3 regions of the Psychromonas aquatilis genome follow, and region 2 is predicted to be linked to each of the others. Evidence: predicted binding sites of a transcription regulator. Region 2 holds the regulator's gene; each other region holds the start of a gene.
What was found. Region 2 encodes LexA, which represses DNA repair genes until DNA is damaged. Its sites were predicted from a motif close to TACTGTATNNNNATACAGTA; they were not measured.
Positions count from the first base shown of each region.

Region 1 (4,673 bases), on a different contig from region 2:
CAGTTGGTTGCATTAAAGAACAACCAGAGAGCGTTAATACTGCTAGTGTGAGTAAGATTTTTTTCATTGTGTTCAGCCAATTTTAATAGAGACTTTTAATATAACAAATTATTTTACTGAACTCTTTGTTCTTATTCACTTGCTTGATAAAACAAAAAAATCCTCACCGATAGGCAAGGATTTAATAAAAAAATGTTTTAGGTCAATCTGTTTTGATTATCCATAACCAAGCAATAGGTTGCTGATTCAAGGCATAGTTGTTTAATTAATTAACAACTCTTTGGCATTCGCTAAAGTATGTTCGGTAATACTATCTCCACCTAGTAGTCTTGCTAATTCCTCTACACGCTGTGTTTCATCTAATAATTGCATATTGGTATTAGTTGTTTTGCCATCACTGTGCTTGTTAACGATCATCTGTTGATGTCCGTTACCGGCGACTTGTGGTAAATGTGTTACACAGAATATCTGTGTACTCTCACCTAGTTGACGTAATAAATTACCTACAACTGCTGCAGTTGCACCACTGATCCCCACATCAACTTCATCAAAAATGAGGGTAGGGGTTGCTACGCGTTGACTAATGATAACTTGAATAGCTAGGCTGATGCGCGACAACTCACCACCTGAAGCCACTTTTCCTAGATTTTGTAATCCTTGACCAGCATTCGCTGCGACTTGAAATTCGATGCCATCAATCCCCAATGGGCTCAAACTATCAGCGCTATGTTGTGTCATGGCGACTTCAAACTGTCCATCTTCCATGTTTAATTTTTGAATGCTCTTAGTGATTTTTTTGCTGAGCTCTTTAGCATAACGTTGGCGGCTTTGGCTAAGTTTTTGAGCGTGTTTTGCATAATCTTGTTTCGCTGTTTCTAACTCTAGCGTTAACTGTTCAATTTGAGCTTCACTATTATTAAGCTGTTTATATTCTTTACTTAACTTTTGGTGGAAATCGTACAACATCTCAGGTTGAACTTGATGTTTTCTAGATAGTGTCATCGCTTGGCTTAAGCGAGATTCAAGTTGTTCAAACTGCTCAGGGTCTAATTCTAGTTTTTCACTATATTGACGCAATTCATAGCCTGCTTCTTCAACTTGTATCACCGCTTCTTGTAATGAAGTGACTATGCCTTCTAGTTGACTATCGTGTTGTACTTGAGACTCCAGCAAAGAAATACTTTTTTGTAATAATGTCAGTGCATCTACTTCATCAGAATCTGCTAATAAGTTTAAGCTGACTTGTGTTGTTTCAAGTAATGCGCCGCTATTTGCTAATTTTTTATGTTCAGTTTCAATTTCAGTGAACTCGCCCTCACCTAGTGCAAATTCGTCTAATTCAATAATTTGATATTCAAGCAGTTGTTTGCGGGCTTGCTTTTCTTGTTGGCTTAATTGCTGCTGTTGTAATTGCTTTTGAAGAAAGTGACAACCTTGGTAGGTATCTTTTACTTTTTGTAATAATTGTTGGTGGTTTGCGTAATCATCAATAATAGAAAGCTGTATATCGCTGCGTAATAAACTTTGATGCGCATGTTGACCATGAATATTAACCAATAATTGCCCTAAACTTTTTAGTTGAGATAAAGGCACTGGGATGGCATTTATGTAAGCGCGTGAGCGTCCTTCTTTGGTGATCACTCTGCGTAATAAACATTCATTGGGATTGTCACTTAGGCTATTTTCAAGATCATTACTTTTTAACCAGACTAATGCATTAGGTGTATCACTAAGGTTAAAACGTGCGCTGACTTCTGCTTTATCTGTGCCTTGACGGATCATACTGGCATCGGCTCTTGCTCCTAGACATAAACCCAATGCATCAATGGCAATTGATTTACCTGCGCCTGTTTCACCGGTGATAGTGGTCATTCCCTGGTGAAAATCAAGCTCTAAAAATTTTACGATGGCGAAGTGCTGAACAGTTAATTGGCTTAGCATAAAATTGGCATCCTATGATGATATTACAACAACTATAATAAACTACTGTTTAAAAACACAGTTTAGTACTGTTTTTTTAAACAGTAAAGTGTTGTTTGCCAATTTTATGCTAAATATACATTTTTAATGCAGTGTAATGTTATCTAGTAAAGCTTGTGTCCCCATCCAAATTTAGTGTGTAAAACATGGAAGTAGTTATAGTTTTGAGGGTGTACTAATTTTAGTTGATGCTGTGTTTTTTTAATAATAACTTCATCACCAGGTAAAACTGAAAGATTAACGTGGCTATCACAGCTAATTTGCATTTCGGTAGTATTACTTAATGCCGGTTTTAAACGGACAACACTATTAGCATCAATCACTACAGGTCTACTATTGAGGGTATGAGGAAACATCGGTAGCAAGCTAATGGCATCTAATTTAGGGGTTAAAATAGTACCGCCTCCCGATAAAGAATAAGCTGTTGAACCGGTTGGTGTTGATAGTATTAAGCCATCTGCACGTTGGTTGATCATAAAGTTATCATTTACATATATTTCAAACTCAATCATGTGGGCTATTTTATCTGGGTGTAATACCGCTTCATTAACTGCGGTACTGCTGCTTTTTAAATGGCCATGACTATAAACCTGAGCCTCGAGTAAAAAACGGTTTTCAGTTTGATAATTACCTTCAAGTACTTCTGTTAGTGGTTGCTCAAAATCATCAGGATCTAAGTCTGTTAAGAATCCTAGATTACCTCGGTTCACTCCGATAACTGAAATATCAAATCGTGCTAAGACGCGAGCTGCGCCGAGCATATAACCGTCGCCTCCGACAACGATTGCTAAATCACATTTTTGGCCAATTCCAACTAAATTTTCATAGTTGATATTGGCTTCTTCAAAATCACCTCTTAGACGTACATCAACAACAATATTATGGCCTCTAGCTTGTAAAAATTGATATAAGCTAGTTAAGGTCTGTAATGCTTCACTATGTTTAGGTTTGCCAATTAAACCAATGGTTTTGAACTCACCTTGTTGTTTATTGTCGCGACTCATAAAATGCCTGTTAACTAAAATTGAGAGGTTTTTAGTATACCCTGTAAAAATGTTTTTATTAACAGGCTTGAAACTATTATTACTATCCCCATAATAGAGGCTATAAAAGTGACCTAAACAAAATCAAGTAGGATTAAATTATGAGTGAAGAACAAAAACAAACAGTAGATGAAACAATTGAATCTGTACTGGGTGATGAAAATGTTGAAGCTGATGTAACAGAGTCAATTGATACTGATGCGGCGTTGATTGAAGAGTTAACTCAAAAATTAGCTGCTGCTGAAGAAGAGATAAAAGAACAGAAAGATAAAGTGATTCGTGCACAAGCTTTTGCTCAAAATGAAATTCGTAAAGCAGGTATTGATGCAGAGAGTCGTCGTAAATCTGTATTAAAAAACTTTGCTAATGCCTTAACACCGGTTGTGGATCATTTAGAATTAGCGATTCAACACGCTGATAAAGAAAATGAAGCAATTAAACCTATGTTAGATGGTGTTGAAATGACACTAACTGAATTGTTAAAAGCGATTTCTAGCATTGGCATTCAACAAATCGATCCAATCGGTGAAGCATTAAACCCAGAAAAACATCAAGCGATGAGCATGCAAGTTGTTGAAGGTGTTGAACCAAACCAAGTTGTTGCTGTTATGCAAAAAGGTTATGAGTTATCGGGCGGCCAAGTTATTCGTCCTGCTATGGTTGTTGTTTCTAAAGCAGCTGAATAATCTGATTAAGTATTAATTACTTCTATATTATAAAAGGTGCTTCGGCACCTTTTTTGTTTTGTTGCTAAACCGATCTGTTTGTTGCTGCCTTTTATTTATTTTTCTGCTGATAATTGCTTGCAGTGACCAGCCTAAGAACATTATTTTTAATTTTTTTAAAAATAATTCAATTTTTTTATCAGTTACCCTTGAAACAAGAAAATAGCCCCTTATATATGAAAGTATGAAACGGACACTGCGAATACGCAGAGAGTCAACTAAACAAATAACAATATTAATATGTGTGGAGAAAGTAAAATGGGCAAAATTATCGGTATTGATTTAGGTACTACAAATTCATGTGTTTCTGTACTGGATGGTGATGTAGCTAAAATCATTGAAAACGCAGAAGGCGAGCGTACTACTCCTTCAATCATTGCTTACACAGATGGTGAAACGTTAGTTGGTCAACCTGCTAAGCGTCAGTCTGTAACTAACCCAACAAATACTTTATTTGCAATCAAACGTCTTATCGGTCGTCGTTTTGAAGATGAAGAAGTACAACGTGATATTAAAATCATGCCTTACAACATTATCAAAGCTGATAATGGTGATGCATGGGTTGAAGCTCACGGTAATAAAATGGCACCGCCACAAATCTCTGCTGAAGTTTTGAAAAAAATGAAAAAAACAGCTGAAGATTACCTAGGTGAAAAAGTATCTGGTGCAGTAATCACAGTACCTGCTTACTTTAATGATGCACAACGTCAAGCAACTAAAGATGCTGGTCGTATCGCTGGTCTTGATGTTAAACGTATCATCAATGAGCCAACAGCGGCTGCTTTCGCTTACGGTGTTAATAACTCTAAAGGTGACAGCACGGTTGCTGTATACGATTTAGGTGGTGGTACTTTCGATATCTCAATCATTGAAATCGATGAAGTAGATGGCGAGAAAACATTTGAAGTACTAGCTACAAATGGTG
Region 1 covers NZ_JBAKAZ010000014.1:11,264-15,936, forward strand. The annotation lists gene lolB (lipoprotein insertase outer membrane protein LolB) at 1-67, opposite strand, end outside; gene recN (DNA repair protein RecN) at 262-1,941, opposite strand; gene nadK (NAD(+) kinase) at 2,085-2,984, opposite strand; gene grpE (nucleotide exchange factor GrpE) at 3,125-3,709, shown strand; gene dnaK (molecular chaperone DnaK) at 4,007-4,673, shown strand, end outside.
Region 1: the regulator LexA is predicted to act here: its motif matches at 2,008-2,027, upstream of recN (DNA repair protein RecN).

Region 2 (4,673 bases):
GAAGTCTAACATTTAAATTGTAATTGAAAACACTTAATTCAATTTTTTATTTATCAACATATGCTATCAAGAATCAAAAAGTCACTTTTTCTAGTATCTCATGGTGTCATTAGTTAGACTGAGGTAGCACATTTATCCCATTAAATGAGTAATCAAATTATTCTAGGCTAGTATGATTACTCCATAAAAATGAAAGGAACAAGCATGCAAGAGTTTACAACCGTTGTCGCAGACTTAAAGAAAAAGAAACACGCAGAAGCTTACCTTAGCTTGATGTCCCATTATGCATGTGACCCTATGGGTGGAAGTGAAGATATCAGCCGTTTTGCAAAAGAGAATTTGGTGAGCACCTTACTTAAGCGTAATGATGTCGTTATCATTTTAGTATTTAATGGAGATAAACCAGCTGCATTATTAACAGCAATAGAAGGTTTCTCTACCTTTGCTTGTAAACCACTATTCAATATTCATGATGTTGTTGTACATGTAGACTTTCGAGGAAATGGATTAACAACGCACCTTTTTGAGAAGATTGAAGAAATTGCAAAACAACGCGATTGTTGCAAAATCACCTTAGAGGTCTTGAGTGGTAACTCTATCGCTTGTAAAGCTTACAAGCGACTAGGGTTTTCAGATTATCAACTTGATCCAGAGTTTGGTAGCGCCTTGTTTTGGACCAAACAACTATAAGATTAAGTTATACCAATTATATTAAATAAGTGATCTAAATTTTGCGCAGAAAAAATGACTTAGTTTAAGGCGTAATTTGAGTTAAATAGTTGTTCTATTTGCGAAAATTACAACGAAGAAATAAGTTATTTTAGCAAGTAAAATAGATCAGTTAATTAGTGTGATTGGTATTATTAAGCAGTAGCAACCTAATCGCTACTGCTTGGATTATAATTATCTTGTATATCTTTAATATCTATTGCCATTTTATCCATATCAACGTTATTAATACCTTGCGCATTAACTTCAGATTTAAAGGTTGCATGAAATTCACCTTTAGGATTAATTAAAATAATAGAGGCGCTATGGTCAATAAGATATAAATCATCATCTGTATCACCCTCTTCTACAATGCTATAACTTAACCCTAATTGCGTTACAAAAGGCCATAATTGTTTATGGGTACTCGTTACACCAATAAAATTAGCATTAAAATAATTAACATAGTCAGCAAGCTGTTCGGCTTTATCTCGGTTAGGATCAACGGAAACAAAAACAACCTGTGTGGTTGTTTTATCATCATTAGTTAATTCAGGGTAAACATGATCTAAATGTGCCAGTGTCGTTGGACAAATATCAGGACAGTATGTGTAACCTACAAACAAAATAGTCCACTTCCCGAGTAAAGACTCATTGGTAAAGGCAACTTTTCCTGCTTTTTCAAAAGAAAAATCAGGCAATGAAGTAGGAGGCTGTGTCAGTACTAATGATTTATTGACTCTTTGCAAAGCAGAGTAGTTAGCATCGCTTACATCCGCTCCTTTAAAGCAGCCTAAAGCAAAAAACATTACCATCGCAACGCTGCAAATAAAAATAATCAGAGATTTCATTTATGATACTCAACTAAATTAGAATATTAAAACGTAATCATACACTTTTAGCGAGCAGTAATCGCACATAAACAACTCAAAATAACGTATAGCTCACCGATAATTACATCCAGTCAGCTGTACGAATGACGCCAACAGCAATACCTTCTATATTAAAGCTTTGATGTTCTAAATCGATCTTAATAGGGTTGAACAAGGTGTTCTCTGCTTTCAGAGTGACATCTTTGCCATCACGATAGAAACGCTTGACCGTCACGTCTTCTTCTACTCTTGCCACAACCACTTGGCCATTATTGATATTTTGAGTTTTATGAACAGCCAATAAATCACCATCCATGATCCCAATATCTTTCATACTTTCGCCTTCAACGCGCAACAAAAAATCAGCGGCAGGATGAAATAAAGCCGGATCTACATCGTAGTGTGTTTCCACATGCTCTTGCGCTAAAATCGGCTCACCAGCGGCCACTTTACCGATTAATGGTAACCCTTCAGCAACTTCTTCATTGTCTTTATGCTCAGTCACCACTTTAATTCCACGTGATGTACCCGATAAGATTTCAATTGCACCTTTACGTGCGAGTGCTTTTAAATGCTCTTCTGCCGCATTTGCACTTCTAAACCCAAGGATCTTGGCTAACTCAACACGAGTCGGTGGCATGCCTGTTTTTGCAATTTGATCTTTGATGACGTCTAGGACTTCGCCTTGGCGCTTAGTTAGCTCTTTCATTAGATTCTCCACGCTATTATCAACTGTAAACAAACACAGTGTATATTTATACATGAATAAATACTAGTCAGAGAGAGGGTTTTATTTAACGAGGGAACATTAAATGGAAGCTATTATTCATAATAACGCTTCCATTGAGGCAATTATAGCTTTCCGGTATAAGTTAAGGTCGTTGCACCTGCGGTATTTTTAGGGCCAATCCAATTTAATGCATCAGCAATTTTAGGGGCAAGTTTATCGGTCCCTTGAATTTCGCCATTTAACTCATAAATCGCATTCTTACCTAATACAATATCTAAATTGGTAACAAGCTGATCAGATTCTTGAGATACAAATGCACTCACATTACCTTGAGCACACCCTAAGTCGGCAGTAGGTTGGCCTAAATTAATATCACCATATTGGCTGAGGGTCTTAGCATTTTGCCAAAGTATATTACCGTCTAATTGTTGACAATAGGGTTGCCCTTGCTTGAACTCTTTTATCACCACAGAAAAGTCACCTTGTAGGGTGCCTGGTAAACGTCTAGGTAAATAATGCATTAGCTGCTCAGAAGTAATATCTAAAATAACATTAGAAGCACTCACACCTGACATATTATAGGCAACCACACCTTTACCTGACATTGCATCTGGACCATTATTAAATGATACCGCCGCTTCAAGTGTTAGCGATAACAATGACATCGGCTTAATATCCCATTGTACATTTTCAAACTTGGTTTTAGTGTTAATAGAAATAGATTGAGCTTGCCCATGCCAAATAGTACCCGTTACATTATTTACTTTAGCAACATTGCGAGGTAGCCAATCTACTACAGCAGCGGCAGGTAACTTAACCACCAGCGTAATGCAGTAGATAAATATAATGAGTAATGCAATTTTAAATTTCATTGGTAACCTTTTGTAATGCTAATAGCTTAAAGATAAACGGTTTACCTTGATCATTCCAGGTACCTTATCTTTACTTAGATCTGCCGTTAGTATCTGTATTTGATGTTGATTTTGTAAACTTGTCATCCATGCAACAAACTCATTAAACTCCACTTGATTAATCAAAAGATTAACACTGTTTTGTCGACCTTGAATGCGCGAGATGTCTATTTGTCTGCGTTTAGCTGTGCTGCTGATCAATTGCGCTAAATTTTGTTTCTCTCCCACTTTATTGACAACTGTACCTGAAGCAACCAGTTTATTGGCATTCACTTCCACCCAGTGCAATGTTTGCTGAGCATTTTTTAATTTGAGTTCACTCGCTGCTAGGTTATCTGCAATCGGTTGCCATACACTAAAATAAACCAACGCAATAAAAATAGCGAGTAAAGAGGCAAGGGTTAGTTTTTGCTCTCTTTCTGTAATGCTATGCCACCATTTATTAACTTGTTCAAACATTATTTAGCCCTCACAGTAACAGTGCCACTAATACGGTTTTTATTATTATTTAAAGTCCCTTGTTGTACATCATATTGCGCAGGAATTTTTTCTACTAATTGTTCAAATGCCTGAAAGCTATCCGCACTAATAGCTAAACTCACCTGTTGGTTTTTACTGTCAAACTTTACGTTTTCAATGCTTAAATTCGGGATAGATTGTAGTGCTGGAATAAGATTATTTAACACAATTAACAGCCCTGTTTCAGGGGCTTTGCTATTAGCTTGGTTTAATAAACTTCTTAGTTTTTTCTTAATCCGCGTATAAGGCAAGCGACCTTGTCCAGGTAAGGCTTTTTGATACACTGTCTCTACTTGTTGCTTCACAAGTTCAGTCTGTGTCTCTAGTTGTTGAACTTTGACTAAAGCATTAATCACGATCAGGGCAAATAAAATGACAGCTGCAACAGCGCAATACTTCCACTTATCAAGATGTAAGTTATTAGGTTTATTTACTTTAAATTCACCGGTTAATAAATTGCAATTATTAGCAATACAACCTTCTGCTAGCAACTGCATAGGCAGCATGATTTGACCTGCCTTCCATTGCCCTACGCATTGACTAGGGATGCCGCTATAACTTTTAATCACCTGTTCGTTATTATCTGCTAGGCGCAATTGTAAAATATCTGCGAGCATTTCGTTATCACAACTCCAAGCTTGATAAGTACCCTCTCTTATCAACCATTGATTTTCAAGTTGCAATGCTTGCCACTCTTGCTCGTTAGCGTCAGGTAAAGCAAGCGTTTCAGGAATAAAATGCAGGCAAGGGATTGCCGCTTTCTCCAGCCAATCTAACCACATCTGCATTTTACTTTTATAACAAATTGCCACATCAACAAGGCCAGTTGATTTATTGAGAATTGAAAAGTGTAATTTATCCACATCACTGGCTAATTCATCTTCAAGAATATAAGGCAATGCTTGCTGTATTTGTCGTGTTAACTTACCGTTG
Region 2 covers NZ_JBAKAZ010000015.1:33,882-38,554, forward strand. The annotation lists gene V6256_RS05850 (GNAT family N-acetyltransferase) at 205-690, shown strand; gene V6256_RS05855 (SCO family protein) at 879-1,559, opposite strand; gene lexA (transcriptional repressor LexA) at 1,663-2,289, opposite strand; gene V6256_RS05865 (type II secretion system protein N) at 2,433-3,182, opposite strand; gene V6256_RS05870 (type II secretion system protein GspM) at 3,201-3,680, opposite strand; gene gspL (type II secretion system protein GspL) at 3,680-4,673, opposite strand, start outside.

Region 3 (4,673 bases), on a different contig from region 2:
TGAGTTTAATTTCCTCATAATGACGAATCGATTTCACTGATAAACCGGTTTTATTTGCTGCTTGACTGATGGTTACCATAATAGCCCTTAAATGCTTGATTGAGATGTTTTTAAACGTAACGAGTTACCTAATACCATTAAACTAGAAGCGGTCATTGCAAGTGCCGCTAGTGTTGGGTTTAAATAACCAAGCGCTGCAGCAGGAATAGCAATAGTATTAAAGATAAATGCCCAAAATAAGTTTTGTCTAATCGTTCTCCAAGTATATCTGGATAACTTGATTGCAACGGCGATTAAGCGCGGATCATCACGCATCAAGGTCATTGACGCAGTATGCTTAGCAACATCACTGCCGCCGCCCATTGCAATACTTACATCGGCCTGTGCTAGGGCAGGCGCATCATTAACTCCATCTCCTACCATCGCGACTAAATGATCTTGTTGTAATCTCGATAGATGCTGAAGTTTTTGTTGTGGTGATTGTTGTGCATAGAATCCATCTAAACCAAGTTCTGAGCTGAGTTTTTCAACCACTTGATACTTGTCACCGCTTAACATCAAGGTCGATAAATCGAGCTTTTGTAAATCTGTAATCGCTTGTTGGCTCTGTTCGCGTAGTTGATCTGCGATTAAAAAGAAGCCAATTATGCTCTCTTTATATCCGACATAAATGACATTATCATCTTCGGCTACATTAATAGCATGGGTAGCAAGTTGTGTTGCTTTATCGACTTTAAAGCGTGTTAGGATTTTCTCATTACCGACATATACATTATCACCATTTAATGTGGCAGTGATACCTTCACCTTGAATACTTTGTATGTTGGTGAGCTGTTTTGGCTCAACCTCCAGTGATTGGCAATGCTCAACCACTGCTTTAGCAATGGGGTGCTTACTGGCTGTTTGTAATGCCAATAAAATAGGGTAAAAGTCGCTATCCAAAGCGGTTACTTTTTCTAACCCTACTTTTCCTTTGGTTAAGGTTCCGGTTTTATCAAAGGCGATATAATCTAATTTATGCGCCATTTGTAACGTATTGAGGTCTTTTATTAAAATACCTTTCTGCGCAGCTAAACCAGTACCGACAACCATAGCAGTAGGGGTTGCTAGCCCTAATGCACAAGGGCAAGCAATAACTAATACGGCAACACTATGCAGTAATGCGGCTTCAAAGTTACCATCAATTAACATCCAACTCGCAAAGGTTAATAAAGCAATACTTAACACGACAGGGACAAAAACAGCGCTTATTTTATCAACCAATTGTAAGATGGGCGCTTTACTCATTTGCGCTGACTCAACCAGCGAAATGATATGGTGTAATTTAGTTTGTTCATTGACTGCGGTTGTTTTAATTAAGAGCGTGCCATCACCATTTATCGTACCTGCATAAATAGTGTCGTCAGTATTTTTTAAAATAGGCTTACTTTCACCAGTCAATAATGATTCATTAATATAGCTACTACCTTCGACAATAACACCATCAACCGGTACTTTATCGCCAGCAGCTATTTGCACAAGATCGTTCACTTGTACTTGTTCAATTAATACGGTTTTAAACACTTTTCCTTTTTTTACCTGCGCATCAATGGCCTGTAATTGATTTAAAGAAGCGATTGCTTGGCTACTGGATTTTTTCGCTTTAAACTCTAAATATTTCCCAATACGAATTAACACGATCACTAAACTACTACTTTCAAAGTACAGGTGAGTGTGATGACCACTGAGCATCGAGTAGACACTAAAGAAATAGGCGGCAGAAGTCCCTAATACCACTAATACATCCATATTAGTGGTGTAGTTCTTGATACTTTGCCATGCACCTTTATAAAAGCGCGCTCCAATTAAAAATTGAATAGGCGATGCTAAAGCGAATTGCATTATTGGGCTTAACAATTGAGTATCATTGATAAACATCGATATCATCGCAATACAGAAGGGCAAGCTTAATAATAAAGCTAACAATAAACTGATTTTTTCACGACGAAATAAACGTTTTTCTTGTTGTTGTTTGTTTATCAATTTTTGTTGTGAGCTATGGTTGTCTTTTTGCTCTAACTGATATGGACTGATCGCAATCAATGTTTGTATTAGTTCGGCGTTGACCAGACTCTGTAGTGTTTCTACATATAGCGTTTTAGTGATCAAATTAGTTTTAACATCAATAACAAAGGGATGTTTTTTCAAAGCTTTTACGGTTTTTTCTACGCAACTTGCGCATGACCAATCGGCATTGAAAACTAAGGTTTCATAATCTGTTTGATAACCTTTATCTAATAATATTTGATTAATTGCTGGCGCAAGTGGTTCACTTAATTGCGTTTTATCAAAAGTTAAACTTGCTTTCTCTAAACTGAAGTTTACGTTAGCCTGAATGTTCGGTAGCGTTTCAAATGCCTTGGTAAGTGTACTTGCGCAGCTAGCGCAATTCATTCCATAAACAGAGAACGAGATTTTTTGTTGTTCACTCATATTAACTCACTAGGTTATTAAAAGAATAGAAAAAGGATAACCCTTCCCCTAAGGGTAAGGTCAAACATTTCTTTATGCTTGAAATATTAATTATTTATCATAAGATAACTGTTTTTATAAACAGTTATCTTTATTATCTCTTTTCATGTCGTTTAAGGTCGAATGAGTATGGGGCAGTGCCATCAGCAAGCAGATGCTAGTCATCCGGAGTTGACACAACGTAAAATTATTCATATTGATATGGATTGTTTTTTTGCGGCTGTGGAAATGCGTGATCACCCCGAATACCGGCATGTTCCCTTAGCCATTGGTGGCAGAAGTAGACATCGAGGTGTGTTATCTACCTGTAACTATATTGCACGGCAATTTGGCTTACATTCAGCGATGCCTGTGTTTAAAGCACGGGAGTTGTGTCCGCAATTAGTTATTGTACCGGGCAGAATGGAGCGCTATGTCGCAGTCTCTCAAAAATTGCGTGAAATATTTTACCGTTATACTGACTTAGTTGAACCCTTATCATTAGATGAAGCTTATTTAGATGTTAGTGAGTGTGAAATGTTTCATGGCTCTGCGACTTATATTGCTGAAGATATCAGAAAAGCCATTGAAAGTGAGCTTCATTTAACAGCTTCTGCTGGTATCTCTTATTGTAAATTTTTAGCCAAAATTGCCTCTGATGAAAATAAACCAAATGGACAATTTGTTATTAGCCCTACGACAGCCAATCAATTCATTGCCACATTACCGCTTAAAAAAATACCAGGAGTAGGGAAAGTAGGGCAGCAACATTTAGCTGAAAAGGGCTTGTTTACTTGTGCAGATATTCTTGCTTATCCGGAGTCTCAGCTGTTATCGCGTTTTGGTAAGTTAGGCAAAGCCTTGTTATCGTATAGTAAAGGTATCGATCTACGTCCTGTACAACCCAATAGAGAACGTAAGTCAGTCGCGGTGGAGCGGACATTTGAGCATAACCTAATAAGCGAAGCACAGTGTGCTAAACACTTGGCTGATTTTTATCAACGGTTACAAGCTAGGGTAGAGAAACATTTAGACAATAAGGTGATTACTAAACTAGGTGTAAAATTAAAATTCAGTGATTTTACGATTAAAAGCAGTGAACGTAAGTATTCAAAACTAAACCAAGCTATTTTTGAGCAACTGCTGCATCAATTAATTACACTTAACCCTAATAAACCGATTCGATTACTAGGGTTAAGTGTAGGCATTGCAGAAAAGTCTGAACAACAATCAATACAGCTCAGCTTGATTGATGAATAAATGAATACATTTAAACTATATAGAAAAGCTACATAACAATATTAAACAGCACAACTACATAGAAATATTACGGATCCCTTCGTAGATAAATTGGATAGCTAATGCCGCTAAAACAACACCTAAGAAACGACGTATAATTTCATCACCGGTTTTACCTATGATGTTTTTAAGGTATTTAGATGCAATCATGGCAGTAAAGGTAATTAATAATACACTTATTATTGCCGCACTCACGGATAAAACTGCACTGCCTTTTTCTGTATTTTGTGAAAATAATAAAATGGCTAATGTTAAAGTACCTGGACCTGCTAACAAAGGAATAGACATAGGGAACACTGAAATATCAGTGTCTTTTTCTGCCTTAGTGAATTTTAACTCCTGCGTGATCATATGAAATGCCGTATAAAATAAAAGCAACCCACCAGAAATACGTAAAGAGTTAATATTAATGCCTAAATGAGAGAACAATGCCTCACCATAATTACCAAATAAAATCAGTAAAAATCCACTAATGATCACTGACTTTATCGCCATTAGATTACGGTATTTTTGATCACTACCAGCAGTTAATGAGTTGAAAATTAATGCCGATCCGATTGGATCGATAATAACCAGTAAACCCGTTATTGCATGTAGGTAAAGTGTAGTATCCATATCTTTTCTATTTCAATTTATATTAAAAAATTAAATGCGCAATGCCGGCAATAACAGGCAATGTCACTAACGTACGTAAAATGAAAATAATAAATAGTTCTGTAATATTAACGGGAATTTTACTGCCCAGTAATAGCGCGCCCACTTCACTCATGTAAATCAATTGTGTTACAGACATCGCGGCAATGATAAAGCGTGTCATATCTGATTCGATTTGAGCTGCTAAAATAGCAGGAATAAACATATCTGCAAAGCCCACAACAATAGTC
Region 3 covers NZ_JBAKAZ010000022.1:38,005-42,677, forward strand. The annotation lists gene V6256_RS07545 (MerR family DNA-binding protein) at 1-79, opposite strand, end outside; gene V6256_RS07550 (heavy metal translocating P-type ATPase) at 88-2,472, opposite strand; gene dinB (DNA polymerase IV) at 2,641-3,750, shown strand; gene V6256_RS07560 (MarC family protein) at 3,805-4,404, opposite strand; gene V6256_RS07565 (YjiH family protein) at 4,427-4,673, opposite strand, start outside.
Region 3: the regulator LexA is predicted to act here: its motif matches at 2,579-2,598, upstream of dinB (DNA polymerase IV).